DNA from 3 places in the Exiguobacterium sp. s149 genome. Region 1 is predicted to be linked to each of the others. Evidence: riboswitches for the same ligand, from Rfam matches in the RefSeq annotation. Region 1 holds a riboswitch; each other region holds the start of a gene.
What was found. A riboswitch is a leader RNA that binds a small molecule or an ion and turns the genes downstream of it on or off. The one in region 1 is predicted to bind thiamine pyrophosphate.

Region 1 (3,272 bases):
CGCCGATATCCATCCGTTCAAACTCGACGACGGCACTTATGCCACCATCTATGAGAGTGAAAATGGAGACATCGCCAACGGTCCCGAGTCGGTCGCGCCGCTGTTTTGGCAAGAAGCGTCGTTCCTTCAATTCGTCGAAGAGATTGAGAAACGAAAATACGGAACGAGTGCCCCGCCGACGGACGTCGTCTTGACACAAGACGAGTTCCAGGCGCTCTATAACCACCACGCCTATACGTCCGCGCTCATCGTCGAGCTCGACGAATGGGGCGTACAAGTGGCGCGCGACCCGCTCGAAGATGTCATCATCGCTGGGAACGGGGTCAAGGAAGTGAAGGCCGATTTAATCGTCTTTGAAGTCGAGGGCGGTTACGCCATCGTCTACGACCAAGACGGTGAGATCTTCAAAGGGCCGGAGTCGATTGCCCCGCTGTTTTGGAACGAGACGGATTACGAAACCTTACTTCAGAAGCATGAATGACTTATCGGACGCGTCGTTTCAAGTCCCGGTACTCGAGTAACAAGTTGAGCCATTGCGCCGGCTTATCGCTCGACGCTGCCGCATTGTGCCGATATTTTGTCACGTACAGGTACCACGACAAGGCCCGGTAGACGCAACCGAGCTCCTCGGCAATCAACAGATGGCGCCAAAGCACGTCGTCGGATGCGACGCCGCTCCACGCTTCTAAGTAAACCGCGCGCATCGTTTGAATCTGTTCATACCAGGCGACCTCGTCCTCTTCCGGCAATACGTCGTACAGCGCGTTCCAATACACACGCACGCTGAAAAACGGATGCGTGACGGTCGCGTCGCCCCAGTCGAGGATACACAAATCGTTCGTCCGTTCCCGCCAGAAGATATTACCGCCGTGCAAATCACCGTGCTCGAGGCTCATCGGCATCCCGGTCGCGAGCTCGTCACACATGGCAATCAGTTCGTCTTCAAGCACAAGTATGGCCTCGGCTTGGTATGGCTCGAGCCCGGCACAGAGCTCAGGCAGATACGTTTGAATTTCATCCTTCAACTTGGCCGGTCGCCGGTCCGGGAGGCCGTAAGACAAATAGGTCTCGATTTGGTCGATTTCCTGGCGCTGCAGTTGTGCGTATTGGCGCAACGCGGTTTCATATCGACTCACGTCCGGCCGTTCACGTAACGCCGCTCCGCCGATATCTCGCATGAGCAACCAGTTTCGGGCTGAATCGATGGCGATGACGTCAGGGACGACACCCGGATGCCGCTCGGCTAGAAACGCCGACAGATTGGCTTCACCGCGGCTGATGTCGGTCACCGCTTTGGCGAAGTAACGTTCCGCGTCGACCTGGCCAACAACCAAATACGTCAAATCGATGTCTTTGACGACGTGCCATGTCGCACTCGGCACGTTTGCGTCAATCCATCGTTCGAACCGTTCACGAAACGCTCGGTCACGCCATGGAATTGCCTGACTCATCCTGTTCACCCTTTCTTTCATCATCTCCTAGGAGGAAACGATATGGACGTTGTGTATTACTCATACCCGGTCGATGCCATCTTGTATATGTATTTAGGGGCGACGGCCGTCGTCAGTGTCCTCATCGGGCTACTCGTCTGGCGTCTGTTCAAGCGCCGGGACATCGGCTTTTGGACAACGCTTGTCATCAGCTTCATCGGGCTGTCGTTCGCGCTCGTCTGGTTTCAAAACGCTTCCGTCGCCGTGTTCATGGGGACACTCCCATGGTTAATCAATCTCGTCTTCTCCCTTTTGTTATACGGCCTGTTCGTCGGCACGATCTATGTCACGTTCCGACCAAGAAAGCTCGACCGCATCAAATGACGGTATGCTATACTTAACGTAATAAACGACCACTAGGGGAGCCTTCGGGCTGAGACGGCATGCGCCGGACCCTTCGAACCTGATCTGGCTCATACCAGCGTAGGGAAGTGGTGTGGGATTCGTCTGTCTTTCCACGCCACTTTTCCACTTGGAGAAGTGGCGTTTTCATTTCGAAAGGAGACTTATTCATGCGAATTCAACAACTCACTTGGATGGCGATGCTCGTCGCCATCGCCGTCATCGGTTCCCTGTTCATCTCGATTCCGACCGGTGTCGCCCGTGCTTATCCGATTCAACATATGGTGAACGTTATCGCCGCCGTCACCGTCGGACCGATCGGGGCCGTGCTCGTCGCGTTCGTGACCGGACTCGTCCGTGTCATGACCGGTACTGGATCGCTCCTCGCGTTCCCTGGTGGTATGATTGGCGCACTGCTCGCCGGTATCTTTTATATGAGGACGAACCGCGTAGCCTTCGCCGCATGTGGTGAAGTCATCGGGACTGGCCTCATCGCTTCGCTCGTCGCCGTCCCGTATGCCAAGTTATTGATGGGGAGCGAGTTCGGGGCGCTGTTCTTCTTCCCAGCTTTCCTTGCCTCGAGTGTGACTGGGGCCGTGCTCGGCTGGATCGTCTTGGCTCGGGTCAAGCAATTGCGACCGCTCACGGCGAAGCGATAAATACTTCCCTCCCACCGATAGTAAATGGTAAAATCAGGATATCAGATATTAGGAGGTCATTTCTTGAATCGATTGACGCTATTATTGGCGGCCACCGCTTGCCTGTTCATGTCCGGTCTCTTGTACACGCTCGAACGCATCGCCACGTTCACCCGCTGGAATGCTCAGATTGCGACGGGCACGTTTTCCAGCGAGCCGATGTTCGTCGATGTGTTGCTTCAAAACGTGTTCATCTCGATTTTCGGAGTGGCCGCGATCGTTCTCTTTTTCAAAGCGGGCAGTGCTGTCCAAAATACATCGTCCACAAAAGCAGGGACGGCCGACTTATGACGGCTGTCCCTGTTTGACGTGATACACCCAAATCTCTTCCCCGTTTGCCTCATCAATCAAGCCGCTGTCGACAAATCCACCCTTCGCATAAAATCGTTTCGCCGGTTCGTTCGTCGGATGGAGACTGAGGATGAGGTCATCCACATCGAATCGCTCTTGAATCCACACGAGTGCCAACTGTAAAAAGCGTGACCCGATTCCTTTCCCTTGCTCTGTCACATCGATCATAAATCGATCGAGCCAGATGTAACGCTCCATCTTGTTCTCGGCCCCAATCATCATGAAGCCGACGGGATGCTCATCGCGACAAAGCGCATAGCACTGCCACGCATATTTGACATCGGTTTCCATCTCGCGAAGCGATTCGGCGTTTGTTTCGATAAAGCGAGCTTGGTCAGAAGCGACGGTCAAGGCGACAACAGCCTCCCGGTTCGTGTCATCGACAAGTTGA
Region 2 (3,272 bases), on a different contig from region 1:
GATGCGAACCGGGAAGACGACCACACGTATTTGAATCCGCGCTGGGATGAGGCCCCGAGTGTCGATGCCGATAAGGATGAGGATGAGGTCGGTCTGACGCAGCTCGATTCGATTTATCGGGCCGAGTGGCAGGCGAACACGTATCCCCGCTCCGAGGCGGAACGCAAGGCGTTGGAAGAATAGGGAAAGGAACACGTCTGGGAACGGGCGTGTTTTTTTCTTGACAAGACAATGGTGACCCGTCATTATCTAAAAAGTAATGATTACGATTTAGGAGTGGGGATATATGAAACGAATTCCAATCACGGTGCTGTCCGGTTATTTAGGGAGCGGCAAGACGACGTTGATGAATCATCTGTTGAACAATCGGTCAGGTAAGAAATATGCGGTCATCGTCAACGACATGAGCGAGTTGAACATCGACGAACGATTGATTGAGCAGGGCGGTTTCTCGCGGACGGACGAAAAATTGGTCGAGCTATCGAACGGCTGCATTTGTTGCACGCTTCGTGAGGACCTGCTCGAAGCGGTACAGGACATCACGAACGACCGTGAACTCGACGGGATTATCATCGAATCATCCGGCATCTCAGAACCGATTCCGGTCGCTCAAACGTTTACATACGCCGATGACGCCCTCGGGATCGATTTAACGAGCCGCGTCTATATCGATGCGATGGTGACCGTCGTCGATGCATATCGATTCTTGAAAGATTTTAACTCGGGCGAGTCACTCCATGAACGCAAGCAGGCCATCGATGAGACGGACGTCCGTGAAGTCGTCGATCTGCTCGTCGATCAAATCGAGTTCGCGGACATCATCGTCTTGAACAAGGCGGACCGCGTGACAGAGACGGAAGTCGACGAGATGGCCGGGCTGTTAAAGGCGCTCAATCCTACCGCCAAACTGTTGACGTCGGTCCTTGCGAACGTAGAATTGACCGAGCTGTTAGACGTCAATCTGTTCGATTTCGAGCAGGCGATGCATGCCGCCGGCTGGATTCACGAGCTTGAGGCGGAAGTACATACGCCGGAGACAGAAGAGTACGGCATCAGCTCGTTCGTCTATCGTCGACGCCGTCCGTTCCACCCGGAGCGGCTTCATGCGTGGATCGAGGCGTTCCCGGAACAAGTCGTCCGCGCCAAAGGGTTCTTATGGATTGCTTCTCGAAACGACCTCGCCTGCCTGTTCTCGCAAGCGGGGTACGCCTCGACGCTTGAACACGCAGGACGTTGGCTCGCGACGCTGCCGAAGGAAGAGCGTCGTCTTATGTTCGCAGCAGAACCCGAGCTCGCCGCCGATTACGTCGAGCCGTACGGGGACCGTCAGACGGAGCTCGTCTTGATTGGGCAGCGGATGGAGCGTTCGGTCATCGAGGCCGGACTCGACGCGTGTCTGTTGACAGACGAGGAGATGACCCTCGATTGGACGACGTTGCAAGATACGCTTCCGGGGAACGGTATCGTGACTTTCACATAAACCGTTTACAAATCCGGAGTGGTCGTCTATACTTTTCGTTGCATAGACAACCGCATACATTGGACTACACTAGGGGTGCTTCGGCTGAGATGTGAGCATGGCTCCAATCCCTTATGACTCGATCCGGGTAATACCGGCGTGAGGAAGTGTGGCACTTTTTCTAATGGATTTGTAAATTGGACGAGTGGCCGCATTCTCATGGATGCGGCTTTTTTGTGTACATACAATTAAGGGGGAATAGAACATGAACAATCAATGTGAAAGGAGTCCGATCGTCGGATTCCGCTTTACGCTGAGCCCAATGACGTCTGATTTTGTGAGTGTCATCAAAGGGGCATTGAAGGAGACGAACTTGCAAAACGTCTGGCGACATACCGACGACGTCTCGACGGTCATCCGTGGACGAAGTGAGCATGTGTTCGATGTGGCCAAAGCCGTCCTGTCACATGCGACGAAGACAGGAGAACATGTGTCGATGAGCGGGACGTTCTCGGTCGGCTGCCCAGGCGACACGGCAGGAGACAATCTGCTCGACGTGACGACTGAGCCGGGGAATGGCACGGCGGGCTCGCAGTACGTATCTTCACAATTTGCACTCTATCCGCTCGGGGACCCGAAGTATATGGACATCATCTACGAAGAAATTGCGTTTGCGAAAGAGCGTGGCGTTTTCAATGACTCGATGCATTATGCCTCGGGTATTCACGGCGACATCGAACCGGTGTTTTCATTTTACGAGGCGACGTTCGACCGCGTCCGTGCGAAGACGAGCCATGTCGTCATGACGGTCACGTTCAGCGTGAACAGCCCGTCACACGAGGGACAGCAGCATGCTTAAGTCGTGGAAGTTAAAAGAAATCGTCTTGTTGGCCATTTTATCGGTCGTATTCGCTGTCGTCTATTTGGCGTTCGTCCATGTCGGGAATCTATGGGCAGGCTTGATTGGACCAATCGCGTACGAATGGATTTTTGGGATTTGGTTCATCGTCTCGATTATTGCGGCTTATATCATCCGCCGACCTGGCGCAGCATTTTTGTCAGAAGTGCTTGCGGCGACGATTGAGATGATGATTGGTAACGCGATTGGACCTCGTATTATTTTAGTCGGGATCATTCAAGGACTTGGTGCTGAAGCGGCGTTTGCGGTCACGGGCTACAAGCGATATGACCTTTGGGTGCTCATGCTGGCCGGATTTGGTGCAGCTGCGACGAGTTTCGCGTATACGTATGTCATGGGTGGACTCGTTGCCCTCAGTCCGACATACGTAGCGACGATGTTCGCGTTACGTGCGACAAGCGGAATGCTCATTGCCGGTCTGGGAGGTAAGATTTTGAGCGACTTGTTGCTTCGTACGGGTGCGCTCGAAGGGTATGCCCTCGCGCGTAAGGGACGAGTACATGGTTGAGGCAGAACAGCTGGCGTTCCGCTATCCGGACAAACAGCGCGAAGTATTGACAGACATCACGCTTCAATTAACGGCTGGGAGGACGCTCATCACAGGGGCGAGCGGATCGGGGAAATCGACATTGTTCTCTTTGATGAATCGTCTGTACCCGGATAACTGCGATGGCATCGTGACAGGCAAATTACATTTGTTTGACCGCTCTTACGACACGTATACAGCTGGTGAGGTGAATCGTCGTGTTGGAACGGTGTTTCAAGATCCTGACAGTCAATTCGTCATGCAGACGGTCGAGGAGGAATTGATTTTCACACTTGAAAATTTTGCCGTGGCGAGGGACGAGATGATGGCGCGTGTGGCCACGATTTTAGCGGAATTGCAGTTGACCG
Region 3 (3,272 bases), on a different contig from region 1:
TTGCTAACATCGATCAAGCGTTCCTGCTGTTCTCGGTCAAGGAACCGGCGTTCTCGTTCCATCTGCTCGACCGTTTCCTCGTCTTAATCGAATCGAAGCAAGTCCACCCGATTATCGTCTTAACGAAGATGGACTTGTTGACGGAGTCGGAGCTCGAAACGATTCAAGCAGCAGCAGCTTTATACCGGTCAATCGGCTATGAGGTCATCGAGACGTCGACGGAGAACGGGGCGGGGATCGAACAAATTCGTGGGTCGTTTAAGGAGAAGACGAGCGTGTTCGCCGGACAGACCGGTGTCGGCAAGAGTTCACTCTTGAACGCGGTCGCGCCGGAACTTGAACTCGCGACCGGGAAAATCTCGAAGTCGCTCGGCCGAGGCAAGCACACGACGCGTCACGTCACGCTCATCACGCTCGCTGACGGGCTCGTCGCTGACACGCCTGGTTTCTCGAGCCTCGAGTTCCCAGAAGAACTCGCAGTCGAGGAGATGCGCTGGTGCTTCCCTGAGTTTGTCGAACGGCATGACGACTGCAAATTCCGGGGCTGTGCCCATTTGAACGAACCGGGTTGTGCCGTCAAAGCGGCCGTCGAGGCGGGAGAAATCGCTTCCACCCGTTACGAGAATTATGTTACGTTTATGGCAGAGTTAAACGATAGACAACGGAGGTACTGACATGATTAAAATTGCACCATCAATTTTAGCGGCGGACTTCGCCAACCTAGAGGCAGAAGTGAAGGCGGTCCAAGAAGCCGGCGCGGATTATATCCATTTTGATGTCATGGACGGTCAATTCGTCCCGAACATCTCGATTGGTCTCCCGGTACTCGCAAGCTTACGGAAGAAGTCGGACATGGTACTCGACGTCCATTTAATGATCGACCAGCCGGAGCGCTTCGTCGAAGACTTCATCAAAGCGGGAGCGGATATCGTCACAGTTCACGTTGAAGCGACGAACCATTTGCATCGCGTGCTTCAACAAATTAAGGCGGCCGGAGCCAAGTGTGGCGTCGTTCTCAACCCGCATACGCCGCTATCGTTGATTGAACACGTGCTCGGTGACGTCGACATGGTCCTTCTCATGACGGTGAACCCTGGCTTTGGGGGTCAGAAGTTCATCGAATCGGTCGTGCCGAAAATCGCGGCGTTGAACGAGATGCGCCAAGCGCGCCGTCTCGACTTTGAAATCGAGATTGACGGCGGCGTCAACGCGGAGACGGCGAAATTATGTATCGATGCCGGTGCTGACGTGCTCGTGGCCGGCTCGGCCATCTATAACGAGCCGAGCTATAAAGACGCAATCGATAGCATTCGCAACGCATCTCGTGTATAATCGTCCATAGAACAACAAATATTGTCGCAAGGGGTGTCACATTCTGTGGCTGAGAGGCATACGCTAACCCTTTGAACCTGTTCCGTTCACACGGACGTAGGGATGTGGCGAAAATGCACGTTGCTACTCGATAGCAGCATGGCGTTTACGTCATGCTGCTTTTTGTCGTTCGCTCATAATTTAAGGAGGGAAATAGATGAAACAACGTTTAAAATTACAGGCGCTCATTGAAATCTCATTGTTCGCCGCACTCGGTTTGATTTTTGATTTGCTCATCCCGTTCCGGATGCCGCAAGGCGGGTCAATCAGCTTGGCGATGTTGCCGATTTTCGTGATGGCGTATCGTCACGGCTTGAAAGGCGGACTTGCGACCGGTGCACTCGTCGGAACGCTGCAATTGCTGTTCGGGGCCTACATCTTCACGCCGGTCCAGTTCCTGCTCGACTACACGTTCGCTTACGGTGTCGTCGGTATGGCGGGACTGTTCGCGGGTCAAGTGAAACGAGCCGCCAAAGATGAGGCAAAAAAGACGCTCGTCGTCTATTTGGTGCTCGGCGCGCTCCTCGGCTCACTGCTTCGTTACGGCGCCCACGTCTTGTCGGGGATCGTCTTCTTCGCCGAATACGCGGAAGGTCCGGTCGTCGCCTACTCGTTCGCCTATAACATGACGTACATGCTCCCGTCCTTCCTCGTGTCGGCCGTCGTCCTCGTCCTCTTGTTCGTCTCGGCGCCGCGCTTCGCGACGCTCGCGACCCGGGACGTCCGCTAATGCGGGTGTTGATTGTGGCGGCCAGCCCGGAACCAATCTCGGGACTCCCGCGTGACGTCGATTACATCATCGGCGTCGATGGGGGGTACGAGACACTGTTGAACCACGGGCTGAACCCAGATCTCGTCGTCGGCGATTTCGACTCCTTCACGGGCGAAGTGCCGATCGACGCCGTCCGTTATCCATCTGAGAAAGATGTGACCGACCTCGAGATCGCTCTCGAGGCGGCACGGGGGCATGGCGCGACTGAGATGCTCGTATACGGCGCGCTCGGCGGCCGGCTCGATATGACGCTCAGCAATATCGGTCTGCTCGAGGCGTATCCGGAGATGCGTCTCGTCACGGCAGGGCAGACGGTACGACTCGTCGGGTCGGGACGCTATGAACTCCCGCGTCAAGACGGTCACTATTTGTCGCTCATCCCATGGAAGCAGGCGAACGTGACCATCCGCGGCGTCAAATATCCGCTCGACCGTCACGATGTCGTCAGCCATGAGGCGCTCACCATCTCGAACGAATGGGACGATGAAACGGCGGACTTGATCGTGCACGAAGGTATGGTGCTCGTGCTGTATGTCAAAAAATGAACACAAAAAAATCCCATCGGCGAATGCCGCTGGGATTTATTTCGTTCGTGTATAAAAATTATACGCGTTCAACGAGACCTGATTTAAGAGCGCGAGCTGAAACCCAAACTCGTTTAGGTTTACCGTCAACGAGAATACGAACTTTTTGTACGTTTACACCCCAAGTGCGTTTTGTCTTGTTGAGTGCGTGCGAACGGTTGTTACCTGATTTAGGTGATTTACCTGTTACGTAGCATTTACGTGCCATGCGTTTCCCCTCCTTTTTTATGTGGGTTCGTCCTAATAGACACTCGTTTATATTAGCACGGGTTTTTTCACGATGCAACTAGAAAATCATAGGATGACAAGAAAAAAACTTGACATTACTGGAAAGGATTTTAATAATGAATGAGGGTTACGGCTACAATTGACCGAGTTTATGGAGCAGGTTCTTTTAATAACTAGGTACTTATTGTAGAATGTAGTGAAGGAATCATTCCGAATAAAGGAGGCTACTCCATATGGCAATTGAAATGAAGACAACATATGGCAATATTGACATCACGAACGACGTGGTCGCGACACTCGCAGGCGGTGCGGCGATG

Region 2: linked by a shared signal. The riboswitch ahead of KNP81_RS12465 (YkoF family thiamine/hydroxymethylpyrimidine-binding protein) and the one ahead of thiW (energy coupling factor transporter S component ThiW) in region 1 are both predicted to bind thiamine pyrophosphate.
Region 3: linked by a shared signal. The riboswitch ahead of thiT (energy-coupled thiamine transporter ThiT) and the one ahead of thiW (energy coupling factor transporter S component ThiW) in region 1 are both predicted to bind thiamine pyrophosphate.

What each region holds. Positions count from the first base shown of each region.
Region 1 covers NZ_JACSLZ010000003.1:29,305-32,576, reverse strand. Annotated here, with positions in the region: gene KNP81_RS05110 (hypothetical protein) at 1-481, shown strand, start outside; gene KNP81_RS05105 (aminoglycoside phosphotransferase family protein) at 483-1,451, opposite strand; gene KNP81_RS05100 (hypothetical protein) at 1,494-1,814, shown strand; TPP riboswitch at 1,839-1,937, shown strand; gene thiW (energy coupling factor transporter S component ThiW) at 2,003-2,491, shown strand; gene KNP81_RS05090 (hypothetical protein) at 2,555-2,821, shown strand; gene KNP81_RS05085 (GNAT family N-acetyltransferase) at 2,816-3,272, opposite strand, start outside.
Region 2 covers NZ_JACSLZ010000010.1:20,177-23,448, reverse strand. Annotated here, with positions in the region: gene KNP81_RS12475 (hypothetical protein) at 1-183, shown strand, start outside; gene KNP81_RS12470 (GTP-binding protein) at 287-1,480, shown strand; TPP riboswitch at 1,542-1,642, shown strand; gene KNP81_RS12465 (YkoF family thiamine/hydroxymethylpyrimidine-binding protein) at 1,725-2,318, shown strand; gene KNP81_RS12460 (ECF transporter S component) at 2,311-2,886, shown strand; gene KNP81_RS12455 (ABC transporter ATP-binding protein) at 2,879-3,272, shown strand, end outside.
Region 3 covers NZ_JACSLZ010000004.1:102,839-106,110, reverse strand. Annotated here, with positions in the region: gene rsgA (ribosome small subunit-dependent GTPase A) at 1-674, shown strand, start outside; gene rpe (ribulose-phosphate 3-epimerase) at 676-1,332, shown strand; TPP riboswitch at 1,352-1,452, shown strand; gene thiT (energy-coupled thiamine transporter ThiT) at 1,529-2,101, shown strand; gene KNP81_RS07165 (thiamine diphosphokinase) at 2,101-2,688, shown strand; gene rpmB (50S ribosomal protein L28) at 2,747-2,935, opposite strand; gene KNP81_RS07155 (Asp23/Gls24 family envelope stress response protein) at 3,189-3,272, shown strand, end outside.